Regions from separate parts of the Neobacillus sp. S1227 genome, predicted to be linked through region 1. Evidence: riboswitches for the same ligand, from Rfam matches in the RefSeq annotation. Region 1 holds a riboswitch; each other region holds the start of a gene.

Evidence for each region. A riboswitch is a leader RNA that binds a small molecule or an ion and turns the genes downstream of it on or off. The one in region 1 is predicted to bind cobalamin.
Region 2: it holds a riboswitch for cobalamin, as region 1 does, so the genes downstream of both, ACZ5AE_RS15865 (ABC transporter substrate-binding protein) here and ACZ5AE_RS12050 (prenyltransferase/squalene oxidase repeat-containing protein) in region 1, are expected to answer to the same signal.
Region 3: it holds a riboswitch for cobalamin, as region 1 does, so the genes downstream of both, ACZ5AE_RS18685 (ribonucleoside-diphosphate reductase subunit alpha) here and ACZ5AE_RS12050 (prenyltransferase/squalene oxidase repeat-containing protein) in region 1, are expected to answer to the same signal.

Annotation. Positions count from the first base shown of each region.
Region 1 is NZ_AP038276.1:2,368,733-2,373,564, forward strand. It holds gene ribE (riboflavin synthase) at 1-622, shown strand, start outside; gene ACZ5AE_RS12040 (bifunctional 3,4-dihydroxy-2-butanone-4-phosphate synthase/GTP cyclohydrolase II) at 661-1,854, shown strand; gene ribH (6,7-dimethyl-8-ribityllumazine synthase) at 1,874-2,341, shown strand; cobalamin riboswitch at 2,480-2,670, shown strand; gene ACZ5AE_RS12050 (prenyltransferase/squalene oxidase repeat-containing protein) at 2,807-4,102, shown strand; gene ACZ5AE_RS12055 (DUF4430 domain-containing protein) at 4,105-4,773, shown strand; gene ACZ5AE_RS12060 (ECF transporter S component family protein) at 4,773-4,832, shown strand, end outside.
Region 2 is NZ_AP038276.1:3,155,832-3,160,663, reverse strand. It holds gene ACZ5AE_RS15875 (DUF1510 family protein) at 1-444, shown strand, start outside; gene ACZ5AE_RS15870 (hypothetical protein) at 962-1,546, shown strand; cobalamin riboswitch at 1,761-1,950, shown strand; gene ACZ5AE_RS15865 (ABC transporter substrate-binding protein) at 2,118-3,101, shown strand; gene ACZ5AE_RS15860 (FecCD family ABC transporter permease) at 3,098-4,138, shown strand; gene ACZ5AE_RS15855 (heme ABC transporter ATP-binding protein) at 4,139-4,832, shown strand, end outside.
Region 3 is NZ_AP038276.1:3,747,735-3,752,566, forward strand. It holds gene ACZ5AE_RS18680 (ribonucleotide-diphosphate reductase subunit beta) at 1-403, opposite strand, end outside; gene ACZ5AE_RS18685 (ribonucleoside-diphosphate reductase subunit alpha) at 419-2,707, opposite strand; cobalamin riboswitch at 2,845-3,044, opposite strand; gene ACZ5AE_RS18690 (OsmC family protein) at 3,131-3,580, opposite strand; gene ACZ5AE_RS18695 (cysteine hydrolase family protein) at 3,713-4,249, opposite strand; gene ACZ5AE_RS18700 (LLM class flavin-dependent oxidoreductase) at 4,493-4,832, opposite strand, start outside.

The sequences.
Region 1 (4,832 bases):
GGCTATACAGCGGACTGGTAATTCATTTGTGATGACGATTGAAGCGAAGAAAATTCTCGCCGATGTTCATCTTGGAGACAGTATTGCTGTCAATGGGGTTTGTTTAACTGTCACCTCCTTTACGGGAAACCGCTTTACTGTCGACGTCATGCCGGAAACGGTTAAAGCCTCTAGTTTAAATTCGTTAAAGCGCGGCTCAAAAGTAAATCTAGAAAGGGCAATGGCGGCAGGAGGAAGGTTTGGCGGCCATATTGTTTCGGGGCATATCGATGGCACCGGGGTTATTAAAAGCAAAAATGCGCTTGAAAATGCTGTGTATTATGAAATTGAGGCCGAGCCGGAAATATTGAAATACATCATTTATAAAGGATCCATAACAGTGGATGGGACAAGCTTAACGGTATTTGGAGTGTCCGAAAGCTCATTTACATTATCGTTAATTCCCCATACAATGTCGGAAACTGTGGTCGGGATAAAAGGACCGGGTGAGATTGTAAATTTGGAATGCGATATGATTGGCAAATATGTCGCTCATTTTATGAATAATTACTCGAACAATCAGAAGCCTAAAGGCCAATCAGGTATTACAGCCCAATTTTTAGAAGCGAATGGATTTTTATAAAATCGCATGAAATAACTGAAACAAAGGAGTGATACAGCATGTTTGACAGGATTGAAGAAGCAATCGAAGAATTGAAACACGGGAAGGTTATCATCGTTTGCGACGATGAGGATAGAGAAAATGAGGGAGATTTCATAGCGCTTGCAGAAAAAACAACTCCTGAGGTTATTAATTTGATGGTGACCCACGGGAGAGGTCTTGTCTGTGTTCCGATTGAGGAAGAATTAGCAAAAAAGCTGGATTTAATGCCGATGGTAGCGAACAATACCGACCCGCATGGGACTGCATTTACAGTCAGCATTGATCATAAAAATTCTACAACAGGTATTTCTGCCTTTGAACGGTCAGCAACAATCATGAATTTGATTGATCCTCAGTCAAAAGCTGCCGATTTTAAACGGCCTGGCCATGTTTTTCCGCTTATCGCTAAAAAAGGCGGCGTCCTTAGAAGAACAGGTCACACAGAAGCAGCTGTCGATCTTGCCAAATTATCTGGAGCCAAGCCTGCTGGCGTGATTTGTGAAATCATGAATGAAGACGGTACGATGGCACGGGTCCCGCAGCTTAGAAAAATCGCAGATAATCTGGGGCTGAAAATGATTACGATCAAAGATCTGATTGAATATCGAAATCAGAAGGATAAATTGGTAAAAAGGGAAGTGGAAATCAAGCTGCCGACTGAATATGGTGATTTTAAAGCAATCGGGTATTCCAATATGGTAGACGAAAAAGAGCATGTTGCACTCATTAAAGGTGAAATTGACCCGGAGAAGCCAGTTCTGGTCAGGGTTCATTCGGAATGCTTAACGGGTGATGTTTTTGGATCTTACCGCTGTGACTGCGGTCCGCAGCTCCACGCCGCTTTGATGCAGATTGAACAAGCCGGCAATGGTGTCCTGTTGTATATGCGCCAGGAAGGCAGAGGCATTGGCCTCCTTAACAAAATGAAGGCTTATGAGCTTCAGGAACAAGGCTATGATACGGTAGAGGCAAATGAAAAACTCGGCTTTAAGCCTGATTTAAGGGATTATGGAATTGGTGCACAAATTTTAAGAGATCTTGGCATCAAAAAAATGATGTTATTAACGAATAATCCGCGCAAAATTAAGGGACTAAAGGGATATGATCTGGAGGTAGTCGAGCGGGTACCGCTGCAAATGGAAATGAGACCCGAAAACGAAAGTTATTTAAGAACCAAACATGATAAATTAGGTCATCTGCTTCATTATTAAAAATACGGAGGAATAGAAAATGGGACATATTTTTGAAGGGAATTTAGTTGGTACAGGACTGAAAGTCGGAATCGTAGTTGGACGTTTTAATGAATTTATAACAAGCAAATTATTGTCTGGGGCACAGGATGCTTTAAAGCGCCATGGAGTGAATGAGGCTGATGTGGATGTCGCGTGGGTTCCAGGCGCATTTGAGATTCCATTAATCGCAAAAAAAATGGCTGACAGCAAAAAATATGACGCAGTTATCACTCTTGGTACAGTTATCCGCGGTTCCACACCACATTTTGATTTCGTGTGTAATGAAGTGGCAAAAGGAGTATCCCGCATCACGCTTGACACGGGCATTCCAGTTATCTTTGGGGTATTGACCACAGATTCAATCGAGCAGGCAATCGAGAGGGCTGGTACAAAAGCAGGCAACAAAGGCTGGGAAGCTGCTTCTGGCGCAATCGAAATGGCCAACCTAACAAGGAATTTTGAATAAAGAGAAAACTTAGGGGGCACCTTTTTAGGGTGCTCTCTGCCTGTTTAATTCAAAAAATTGAATATTAAAATGAAAAGAAAAATAAAAAACATGTACAAATGAACCAGTCTTTTACTATAATTATAACAGCATAAAAAAATAATCTTTAAAAAAACTGGTGCTAAAGTCTAAAACAAGACTCTTAGCTTAATAGGGAAGTTGGTTAAAAGCCAACGCGGTCCCGCCACTGTAAATGGGAGCAACCTATACGATGTCACTGTCGCAAAGATGGGAAGACATAGGAAGCAATGACCATGAGCCAGGAAACCTGCCTGTTTTTAAACACAAATGCCTACGTGGATGGGAGAGTGTTAAGCAGGAAACGTCACTCGTTTGTTACTTAGCATACATAACACCTCCTCCTAGCTGATAGGAGGATTTTTTTATGTCAAGTTTTGGGTAAAGATAGAAAGGGAGAGAGAAAAAATGAGAAAAGCAACAAAGTTGATGGTAATTGCGGGTGCACTTGCGCTGGCGGTACCTTACAATGCTTATGCAGCTGAGGATGTCAGCACCCAGATAGCCTCTTCTGCTGAACATGTTCAGGCAGGAGAGCTAAATTCAGATTGGCTGGCAATTACGCTTTCAAAAGCAGGGAAACTTACGACAGCGAACAAGCAGGACTATCTAATGAAGCTGAAAAGCAGGGTAAATGGAACTGATTTAAAAGGAACGGAACTTCATAAAACAATCTTGGCTGTTCGTGCATTAGGGGCAGATCCGGCTAATTTTGAAGGGCAAGACTTAATAAAAATGGCTTACAGTGATACTTCCTTGACCTCATTTACAGCCTATGTTTATGCCTTAATTGCATTAGATAGTGCAGATTACACTATCCCAACTGATGCGTTATGGACTAAGGATAAACTTATTGACAAGATTACATCTATGGATTCAACCGCCGGCGGCTGGAACTGGGCTGGATCAACAAGTGAACAAGCTGATCCGGATACAACAGGAATGGTGTTGACTGCTTTAGGCAAGCATAAGTCAGATGCTGTTGTCAAAGCTGACATCAATAGTGCCGTCACTTATTTAAAAGCGGTTGAAACAGCTAATGGCGGTTTTGATAATTGGGGAGAAAATTCATCTTCAACAGCCCAAGTGGTAATTGGACTTTCCTCTATTGGGGTTGACCCGACTTCGACAGAATTCACTAAGGATGGAAAAAATCCTGTTAACCATCTATTCACCTATGAAATAGGAAATGGCGGCTATAAATGGATGAAGTCTGAAACGGCAGAGAATAGTTTTGCAACAGAGCAGGTTTTTCAAGCTTTAGTGGCTTACGATAAATTTAAATCGGGAGACAAACTTTTTAGTTTTCCATATCAAGCAAATGAGGAGCCTGTACCATCACAGCCCTCTACACCCGCTCCAACACCAACAGTAGTAAACAACAATAATTATGTGACTGTCACACCGACAACAGACGTTTCAAAATTACCTGTCTCAGAGTCAACAAAAGAGGTAGTTAGGGAAATCCTTACGAATAATAATGCCGGCGCAGCAGGATCTACAGGAAAAACATCTTCACAGCCGCAAGTGATTGTCGTCCAGCAGCCAGCGGCAGTTCAAACAGCAGTGAGTGAACCCAAAGTCGAGGTTAAAGTTGAAAAAGAAAGTGGTACCATCAATCCTAATAACCTCAAGGTAGGAGGAACTACCGCATTTATTGGGGCACTGGCTTTAGTTCTTAGAAGAAAGTTCTTGGGGGTGTAACCATGAAAGGCTGGCAGAAAATCATCGGTGATATTGCATCATGGCTTTTGGTTATCGGCGGGATTGGCTATGCTTTATATGGCTATACTCCGGGCAAAACGATTACAACGACAACAACCACCCCTCAGGTTAAACAAGTTCAGCAGGATCAGCAAACCGCTGCTGAAACTGTAGAGAATGTAGAAGGGATTGTTTCTGATGAAGAAGCAACGTCGTCTGATACTGGTGGAAAAAATTCAACAGTAAAAGTAATAACTACTCAGCCTGTAAAACAAACCTCAACGGTAACGCAGCAGCCAGTCAGCAGCTCGGCACCAGCATCTGCACAGGCAGTTGAAAAAAAGCAGGACACAGTAACTGTTTCAATAAAGACGCCTGATGGCTATTTAATTGCGCCTAGAAAAGTGGAAATAAACGAACAAACGAAGGCAGCCGATGTTTTGAAACAAGCTTGTCAAGAAGCAGGCGTTAAGCTTGAAACCACCGGGTCCGGTGCCATGCTTTATACTAAAGGTATCGGCGGGTGGCGTGAGTTTGATAAAGGACCATACAGCGGCTGGAGTTACAGAATAAATGGTGTCAAAGGGGACCGTTCATCTGGTGTTAAGGATGTTAATCCCGGAGATACGCTTGAATGGAATTATGTACTGGATTACAGGGAGGATAAGTGATGGGTAACCCTCTTTCCATTGTTAAGCCCAAGGTCCGGCATCTTTTAACGTTAAGGAAC
Region 2 (4,832 bases), 790 kb from region 1:
CCAGCTGAGAAAAAGAGTTCATCAAATGATCAAACAAATGACGATTCATCGTCCAAGGATGAAACTCAAAGTGATCAAACTCAAAGTGATAAAACCAATAGTGATGATGCAGCAGACAATGCATCCACAGCTTCTTCGGATAGCTCACAGGAAAATGCACCAACATCACCTGCACCGGAAACACCGGCACAAACAGGTCAGCCGCATGTTACAAACTATGATTCAAGTTCTCAAGATTGGCAGCAGATGCTGCAGGCAATCTCTTCTGCGACTGGAATCGATCAAAGTAATATGACTGTATGGTTTTTAGGGAGCGACAAGAGCAACCCAGGCGGCTCAGTCGGGACGATATCAGCAAAAACGCAAGGCTCGCCAAAATATCGTGTGTATTTGCAATGGACTGGATCAGGCTATCAAGCCACCAATGTTGAACCAGCTTCATAATATGGAAAAATAGGATGTACTAAAGGAACATTCTAAGGCTGTCTAGAAACACTAGGCAGCCTTTTTATTTCGCTTGGGAGTTACATTAAGGGATGTCGTAAAGATGTCTCTATCGCGATAAGAATATTTTTTGGACTCAATCCGTCAAAGGATTGGGTCTTTTTTGTTAATGAAGAGTGCGAATGTATATTCTGTAATAAGATGTGAGAGTAGGATTAGGGGTAATCTGAGAGTACTTCAATCTTGAGGTCCATCTACGCATCGAAGGAACAGGAATGTTATTTTTAACTCATACTTAGTTTAGTTAAACAAAGGAAAAAAGTTTTTAACTTTAAATTTTGATTATTATAAAAAATCTAAGTTTATGTCGTTTGATGTCTGCGTTATAATGAAAGTGTGTTGTCGGAATTTTTATAAGATTACTAAAATAGTTCTTTATCTATATTTTTAAAAGGTGAACCTTACCAAAGGCTTATACATTTTAACGAAAATATACCACTTCGAGGAGATGGCTGTATTGTCAATAGAATTGCTATCGAAAAACACAGCGGAAGTTTTTAGTGCAATTATGAGAGAGCCCAATTGGGATAAAATGGAGTTGGAACAAGGGATTAGGAAGATTTTTTTACAAGCAAGAGAAAGTGTGGGTTCTCCTGAAGCATATTTAGAGTCACTCTTAGGGAATGTTACATTTCAATATGCATATACCAATACTGCTTTATCTTTTTTAACGGAGTGCATTGAAGAAGAGGAGTTTTTCTCGCATGAAAGCTTCCAATCCATCATGGAAAATGTTCCTAAACAAGTGAAAGATGCTAATTTCATAGCTGAAAACATGCCAAGGTTTAAGGAACTGGTATACAAAGGTGTAACCATTGAAGAACAAGTAGGCCTTGCAGAAAACATTTATTTCCATACCAAGCTAGTGAACGATTTATTGATTGGATTTATCGGGATCTTCCTGGAACCGAATAATAGGAATTATATGGAGAGTTACATGGAATATTCCTCTAAAGTAGTCGGTGATACCGTTATGCACTATTGCCAAACTTATTCCAATCATATTCTAGAAGCGATAAATTTGATGTATTCGACTAAATAGAAAGCTATTGTTCCTGAAAGTCTATTTAATTCTATACATTTGAATACAAATATCTAGGTTTGCGTCATGCGTTTGAAATTCCTCAAGTCTAGTTTTAGGCATCACTTGAATGTTTACCATTGATACTGGTCCGTTTCTTTATCCCCAAGCCAAATATTTGCTTATCATGAAGTATTTGCTATAATACTAGTTGAGTAATTTGCTTGACCAATTGAATCTTACATAGCTAGTAGGTGCCTTGTCATTGGATGAGGTTAAAAGGGAAGCCGGTGTGAATCCGGCGCGGTCCCGCCACTGTTATTCGGGGATAACCTCGCAGTTCCACTGTTCCAGCTAAGGAATGGGAAGGAGAGGAAATCACGTTACCCGTAAGCCAGGAAACCTGCCTATTAAGCTTGCCAACGAAATCCTTCGCGGAAAAGGATCGGCATAATCAGTATTAAATATGTTTATTTTTTCTGATTTTCGCGCGCCCTGTTTCCAAATTGAAACAGGGCTTTTTCGTTGTTTTGGGAAAGACTTCAAGATATCAAGCTCATCTCAATCTATAAACGAAGGGAAGAGTGGAGTAATGAAAAAGTGTTTGGCATTAATTTTGACTGTATTGATGATGGTAACAATCAGCGCATGCGGGGCAGCAAATGAATCTGCTGATGCAGATAAAAACCTAAAATCGGAAACTGCTGCAAGTGCGGAGGTAAAGAATAAAGCAACCGTTTACCCGCTTACGGTGAAGGATGCAACGGGTGCTGAAGTAACTTTTGATAAGGCGCCGGAACGAATTGTATCCACGTCTCCATCAGAAACGGAAATTCTTTTCGCTCTAGGCCTGGGCGATAAAATTTATGGAGTATCAGATTTTGATGATTACCCTAAAGAAGCAGCGACAAAGCCAAAAGTAGGCGGGGTGACAAAGCCAAATGAGGAAGCGATTATTGCTGCTAATCCGGATTTAGTAATCGGCGGCATTTCAATGAAGAATGATATTGCCGAGAAATTTCGCGGTTTAGACCTTACGTTATATAAAACTGAGCCGAAAAAGATAGAGGATATTTTAAATAATATTATCCAAATTGGCATCATTACAGATACTCAGGAAAAAGCAGAAGAACTCGTGGCTCAAATGAAGGAAGATATTCGCACAGTAACAGAAGCAGCTGCAACCATTAAGGACGAAGATAAGAAAAAAGTATATATTGAATTTTCTCCAGGCTGGACGGTTGGCAAGGGTGAATTTATGGATGAACTGATTACAATGGCTGGCGGCGTTAACATTGCCTCTGATCTGAAAGGCTGGAATGCCATTAATGAAGAGAAGATCATTCAGGATAACCCGGATGTCATTTTGTATTCCGCAAATGTTGTTGATGATAAGTCTGGCAAACCGCTCGAGGAATTAATTAAATCTCGAAGTGGCTGGGATAAGATTACAGCCATTCAAGAAGGTCGTCTGACAGGGATTGAAGGTAATCTTATGTCCAGACCCGGACCAAGAATAACAGATGCACTGAAGCAAATCGCCGCAGCCATTTATCCGGAATCGGTTAAGAAATGAAAAAAAGATTAGCAATATGGGGGGGAGCGGGTTTCGTTCTCCTTCTTTTCTCCATGGTCATTAGTTTATCACTTGGTTCTGCGAATCTAGCCCTTTCGCAAGTTTGGGGGATTCTCTTACACCAGCTGCCTATTTTACAAAGTCTCATAGATTCCAGCTGGCCAGAATCAGCTGAGCAAATCATTTTAAAAGTTCGTTTGCCGCGTGTTGTTCTTGCCATTCTTGTTGGAGCGTGCTTATCACTTGCCGGTGCTGGCTTTCAAGGAGTGTTACGCAACCCGTTAGCGGATCCGTATACATTAGGGGTAGCATCTGGGGCTGCGGCAGGGGCTGCTTTCATTATTTTATTCGGGTTTCATACTGTTTTATTTGGTAAATGGACGATACCGCTTGTTGCATTTGTGACCGGGCTGATTAGTTTGCTGGTGGTCCTCCGTTTAGCAAATGTACAGGGAAAGTTTAAACTAGAAACAATCATTTTATCTGGGGTTGTCGTTTCTGCTTTTCTTGGGTCACTTGTTTCCTTTATGGTGTCAATGTCCGATCAGGTGGTGAATGAAATCGTCTTTTGGCTGATGGGGAGTTTGGCCTTAAGAGGTTGGGCCTTTACCTTTGTGCTCATGCCTTATTTAGCATTTGGAATAGTGGTGCTGCTGTCGTATGGACGTACACTAAATTTATTTGCATTAGGAGAGCGGCAGGCAGCACATTTGGGTGTCAACATCAAACGTACACGGCTCGTTGTGTTGGTCGTTTCCACCCTAATCACCTCTGCTGCCGTGTCAATCGTAGGAACGATTGGTTTTGTCGGACTTGTCGTCCCACACTTAGTGCGGCTAATAGTTGGGCCGGATTACCGAATATTACTGCCATTGTCTGTGATATTCGGTGCCATATATGTCCTTTGGGCAGATACAATTGCCCGTACATTACTTAACCCAACGGAAATTCCGCTCGGGGTTGTGACCGCATTTCTTGGCGCTCCATTCTTTGCGTATTTGCTTCGCAGAAACAAGCAAATGTCAGGGGGAAGTTGAATGATGTTTATTGAAGTGGAAAGCTTAAGTAAACGGTTTGACAGCCAGTCTGTCCTGGAGGATATTAGCTTTTCTGTCAAACGTGGAGAATGCTTGGGAATCATTGGACCAAACGGAAGCGGCAAGTCTACATTGCTGAAGCTATTGTCGGGAGTGGATTGTGCGACGGCCGGAAAAATTGAACTAAATGGGAAACGGATTGAACAATATACCCGCAAGGAACTAGCCAAATGGTTAGCTGTATTGCAGCAGGAATCACTGCCTCCAATTGGATTTACAGTCAGAGAGGTTATCGAACTGGGGCGGTTTCCTTTTCAAAATTGGCTAGGAGAAGAAAAAAACGAGATTGAACCACTAATCGATTCCATTATCGAAAAAATGGGGTTAACTGAGTTACGTGATCGCCTGCTTGAAAGCCTAAGCGGGGGGGAGCGGCAGCGAGTAGCGCTTGGAAAGACGATGGCCCAGCAGCCAAAGCTGCTGATGCTTGATGAGCCGACCACCTATCTCGATATTGGTCACCAAGTCCTTTTGATGGATCGGATTCGAGAATGGCAGCAAGAAGAGGATATGACCGTAATCGCGGTTCTGCATGATTTAAATCTAGCTGCACTATATTGTGATCGTTTGCTGCTGTTACATAATGGCAGAGTAGTTGAGATTGGAACACCAGAACATATCATTCGAGCAGATT
Region 3 (4,832 bases), 1.4 Mb from region 1:
ACGGCACTATCGAGCTCAAAATATACGAATAGGATTCATTATGGACCGCCTCCTGCTGGGCAATCACAGCAAAAATCGCTTTAAAGCTGGAATCGGTCACATAATCCATTACTTGTGTCATCATCGGCGTTTGCAGGCTGTCCAGCGATGCAAGCTGGGTATTGATCCGCAAAAAAACATCTTTTTCAATGTCACTAAGCAGGTCCCATTGTTTTATGTCATCCTGCATATTAATCTCTTGCGCCTTCCAAAAGTTTGACAGTAACGTTTGATACAAATCATACATCTGTGGGTAGGCAATATCATTCCAATTGAGAAGACCTGATGATTTTCCATTAATAATCCCTGTTGATTTGTTTGGAAACTCAGGATTTAGCAACTTTATTTTTTTCAAAGTGTTCATCTTTAGTTCCTCCTGTTAGCTATGGCAAGCTTCGCATTCCTCGATTTCCGTTTGCGATGTACTTCTTACGTAGTACGTCGTCTTTAACCCCTGCCGCCACGCTTCCATATGAAGTTTCAGCAGCTCCTTCGCCTTGATATCATGCCGGACATAAAGGTTGAAGCTGATTGCTTGGTCGATATGGCGGGAGCGGGCCGCATTTTGTTTAATGCTCCACAATTGATCTAACTCATGCCTGGCCCGGCGATAATAGAGATATGTTCGATGATTCAAATCTGGTGCTGTCACTTTAAATTTAAAGTTTTTCTTTTCTTCTGCGTATTCGACTGAATAGATGGGGTCAATGCCATCGGTTGAACCACCAATCTTGGCTGTTGATGAATTGGGTGCGATGGCCATTAGCCAGCCATTCCGGAGACCATATTGAGCGACTTCTCTTTCTAACTCCAGCCACCTATCAGACCGATAATTTTTCCGTACAAAATACTCACCTGTCTGCCACTCAGATCCAAGGAACTTGCTATAGGCTCCCTTCTCTCGGGCCAATTCCATTGAGGAACGGATAGTATAGTAGGCAATATCCTCGTACAGTTCATCCGCAAAATCAACGGCTAACTCAGATTCCCATTGAATCCCCTTCAATGCTAAAAGATGATGCCATCCAAACGTGCCAAGGCCAATGGCTCTAAATTTTCTATTTGTCAGCTGCGCCTGACCTACGGAAATAGTATTTAAATCGATCACGTTATCAAGCATTCTTACCTGAATACGGATCAAACGTTCCAGCACTTCGGACAGCACGGCTTTCGCAAGATTGATAGATGATAAATTACATACCACGAAATCCCCCGGTTTACGAACAATCACGACATTTCCATCTTGATCCTGGTATTCGTTCACAATCTTCGTCGCTGACATATTTTGCGTGATTTCCGTACAAAGATTGCTGCAGAAAATCGAGGTGCGGCCCTTTCCTAATAGATGTTTATTGGGATTTTGCCGGTTGACCTCATCCCGATAAAACATATATGGCGTGCCCGTTTCCAATTGAACCATCATGATTCGCGCCATAATATCCATAGCCCTATACGTTTTTCGGGGCAGTAAAGGGTGGTTAACAGCCTCTTCATATTTCTCCGTAAAATATTTCTGGTCAATTTCATCGTAAAAATCCTCCAATCCTAAAGGATTTCCATCTGTATCTTTCCAACCCATAACCTGTTTCACTTGATGAGGGCAAAAGGTATGCCACTCGCCGATGCTTCTGCCATTCCCATCGGTCTCCTGCAGTTTTTCCATAAAAAGATCTGGCACGCAGACACCTGTAAAAATATCATGTGCCTTCCGGCGTTCGTCGCCATTGTTCGTTTTCAAATCTAGGAATCCGTTCATCAAGTCCTTGTGAAACAAATCCAAATAAACGGCCATTGCCCCTTGGCGCTGGCCTAACTGATCAACACTGACGGCGGTATCGTTGACTAATTTAACCCAAGGCACGACACCAGAGGAATTCCCCTTAAACTTTTTAATATCTGAGCCTAATGCCCTCACCTTTCCATAGTAAATCCCAATTCCACCTCCATCTTTGCTTAATCTAGCAATATCCCAATTGTTTAAATAAATGCCATCAAGCGAATCGTCCACCGTATCAATGAAGCAGGAAGATAGCTGACCGAAGCTTTTTCCGGCATTCGCCAAAGTTGGTGTGGCCACTGTCATAAATAAATTGCTCAATGCCCAATATGCTTCCTTAACCAGCTTTAACCGAACATCTTGGTTCTCTTTTTTCATGATGGTCATGGCGATGACCATAAAACGTTCCTGCGGAAGCTCGTAGATATTTCGATTATGGTCCCTTGCAAGATACCGGTCCGCCAATAAGAACAACCCAATGTAATTAAATAACTCATCCCGCTCAGGAAGAATTTCTCTTGCTAATTCATCCATTTCCACTTTGCTATATAAATTTAATAGGTCACTAGAATAAATCCCTATACTCGTTAAATGTTTAATCAAGCCGTAAAAATCTCCATATTTTAAAGAAGAATCATAACCTCTGTTTTCTGCTGCCTTTTGATAGAGTTCATTCACATACAACCGCGCGGCGACAAAAGTCCAATCTGGCTGGTCTATTGCAATTTGGTTAACTGCATAGAAAAGCGCCTGCTGATTTGCCTCTTTTTTGGATAATCCAAGTTCCCTAATTTGTTTTTGCAGCTCTGTTGTATCGAGTTGATATTTCTCAGAGGCTTGCCTAATTGTTTCTAAAACTTCATGTAAATGTGATTTTTCCTGTGTGGTCAAGGATATCTTCCCCCTAAAAATAAAAAATCCGCTTCGGGAGACCGAGCGGATGAAACGAGCACACAACAAAAGAGAATAGTGAAACTATGTCTTCCCTTTGTCGCCGTCGTTTCCTCTTCTCAATCCCCGAAGAAGTTGAAACATCTTAAGAAAGACAGGTCTCCTGACTCATGCATCACCCTACTCAGAGCCCTTCCCATATAAGCACCTATTTTCATAAGAACTCTTATACAGTGGTTTGCTCATTTCGTCAGCATTTACAGTTGCGGGGGCAGTTCCGGCATCACACCGGATTCCCTATTAAGCCGTGTTCGGCATCTTCCCTTAAGGCTAACACAATATATAGTTTTCATATTTGCAAATTAAACAACATATAGAAAAACTAATATCAATATTAGTACATGCTCATTTTTTGGTCAAGTATTATTTTGCATCAACAACAACATTTGGCTCTACTGAAAAATTGATGCTTGGCCGTAATGTCTGCGAAATAAAGCAAGCTTTTTCAGCGCGGACTGCAATCTCTTGCAATTTTTCTGGAGAGATTCCAGAGTCGCTGCTAATATAAAAAACTGGGCGATGGATAATCTGTTTAAACTTTAATTTACCGTCCTCCCTGTCGACAACGCCCTCAGAAACAACCTTGAGTTTTTCTACCTCAATTTTTCGATTCCCCAGCATCGCCCCCAGTGTAATCATGTAACAATTATTGGATGCAGAAATAAGCAATTCTTCAGGATTCGAACCGATTCCTGGACCATCCATATCCGCCGGTGCGGAGACAGTAATATCAAGCCCGCCCCCTTGAATATGTCCCTTCCCATTCCGGTCTCCCTGCCAACTGCCATTTACTGTAAAGTGAAAGCTTTCCATTTTGCAAATACCCCTTTATCATTTTTTTGAACCATCCTTATTAAACCTTTCAACAAATATTTCAAAAACCCTGCAAAAAATGACAAAAAGGAATCTTACATTATGAATGCAAAATTCCTCTATTCCCCTATTTTATTTAAAAACTACTTCTTTTGCGGGTAAGACCACAATCTGATGTTCAGGAGTTTTCACCCCTCTTAGGGTACTATTGTGGTGATTTATTATTTGCTCGGCGGGATAAATGCCATTAACAGTGGTATGACCGTCCTCAACTAATGTAACATCAAAACCTTGTGACAAGGCTGCACGGCAAGTCGTATCTATGCAAAATTCCGTTCTTACCCCGACTACAACAAGGTTGGTCACACCTCGATTTCGCAACTCGTCTTGCAATTCAGTCTGATAAAAAGAATCCGCCGCCCGTTTATGGATCACAATATCCTGATCGCGTGGAGTGATCCCAGGAGCAAACTGCCAAAACTGTGTTCCCCTCTCCAGCAAATCCCCTTCCGGACCGTCAAACTGAATATAAAAGACCGGGACATTTTCCTCATTTGCTTTGGCAATCATCTTTTGTATCACGGAAAAAACTTCATCCTTTTTATAGGTCCCCCAAATCGGGCCTAACTGCACATCGATGACCAATAACGCTGACTTTCCTACTCCCATATGAATTCATTCCCCTTTCTTATTTCTTTTTTATATTTTTTAGATCTTGCCACTTACAATTCTTTCATCCCCCTCCATGATTTTCACACAAATATAAATATAAAAAAACCGCAAATATCATAAAAGATTTTTGCGGTTTTTTGGAGGTGGACCCTTTAATGGATTTATCGATAAGTATTGTTTGGTCTAGTCTTTATGAATGTTATTTTAGGACGCTAGATGAAGACATTCTCAGCCATTTCCCTATTTCCCGTCCACAATTTCCTTTAATATTTCATACGACCGTTTTTGTTTTTCCACATCATAGATATAAGACACTGCCATAAGTTCATCCACATTATATTTTTTCTGAAACGCTAACAGTTGTTCCCGGACGGTCTCTTTGCTTCCCAACATCGTCATTCTGGACATGGACATCACCATTTCTTTCTCCATTGGTGTCCAAATTTGGTCCATATTTTCAACCGGCGGCTGTAACGGCATGCGGGAACCGCGTACAACGTTTAGGGAAAATTGCCGCATTGTAGTTGATAAGAAGCTTGCCTCTTCGTCCGTTTCCGAAGCAACCACGTTTAAACAAACC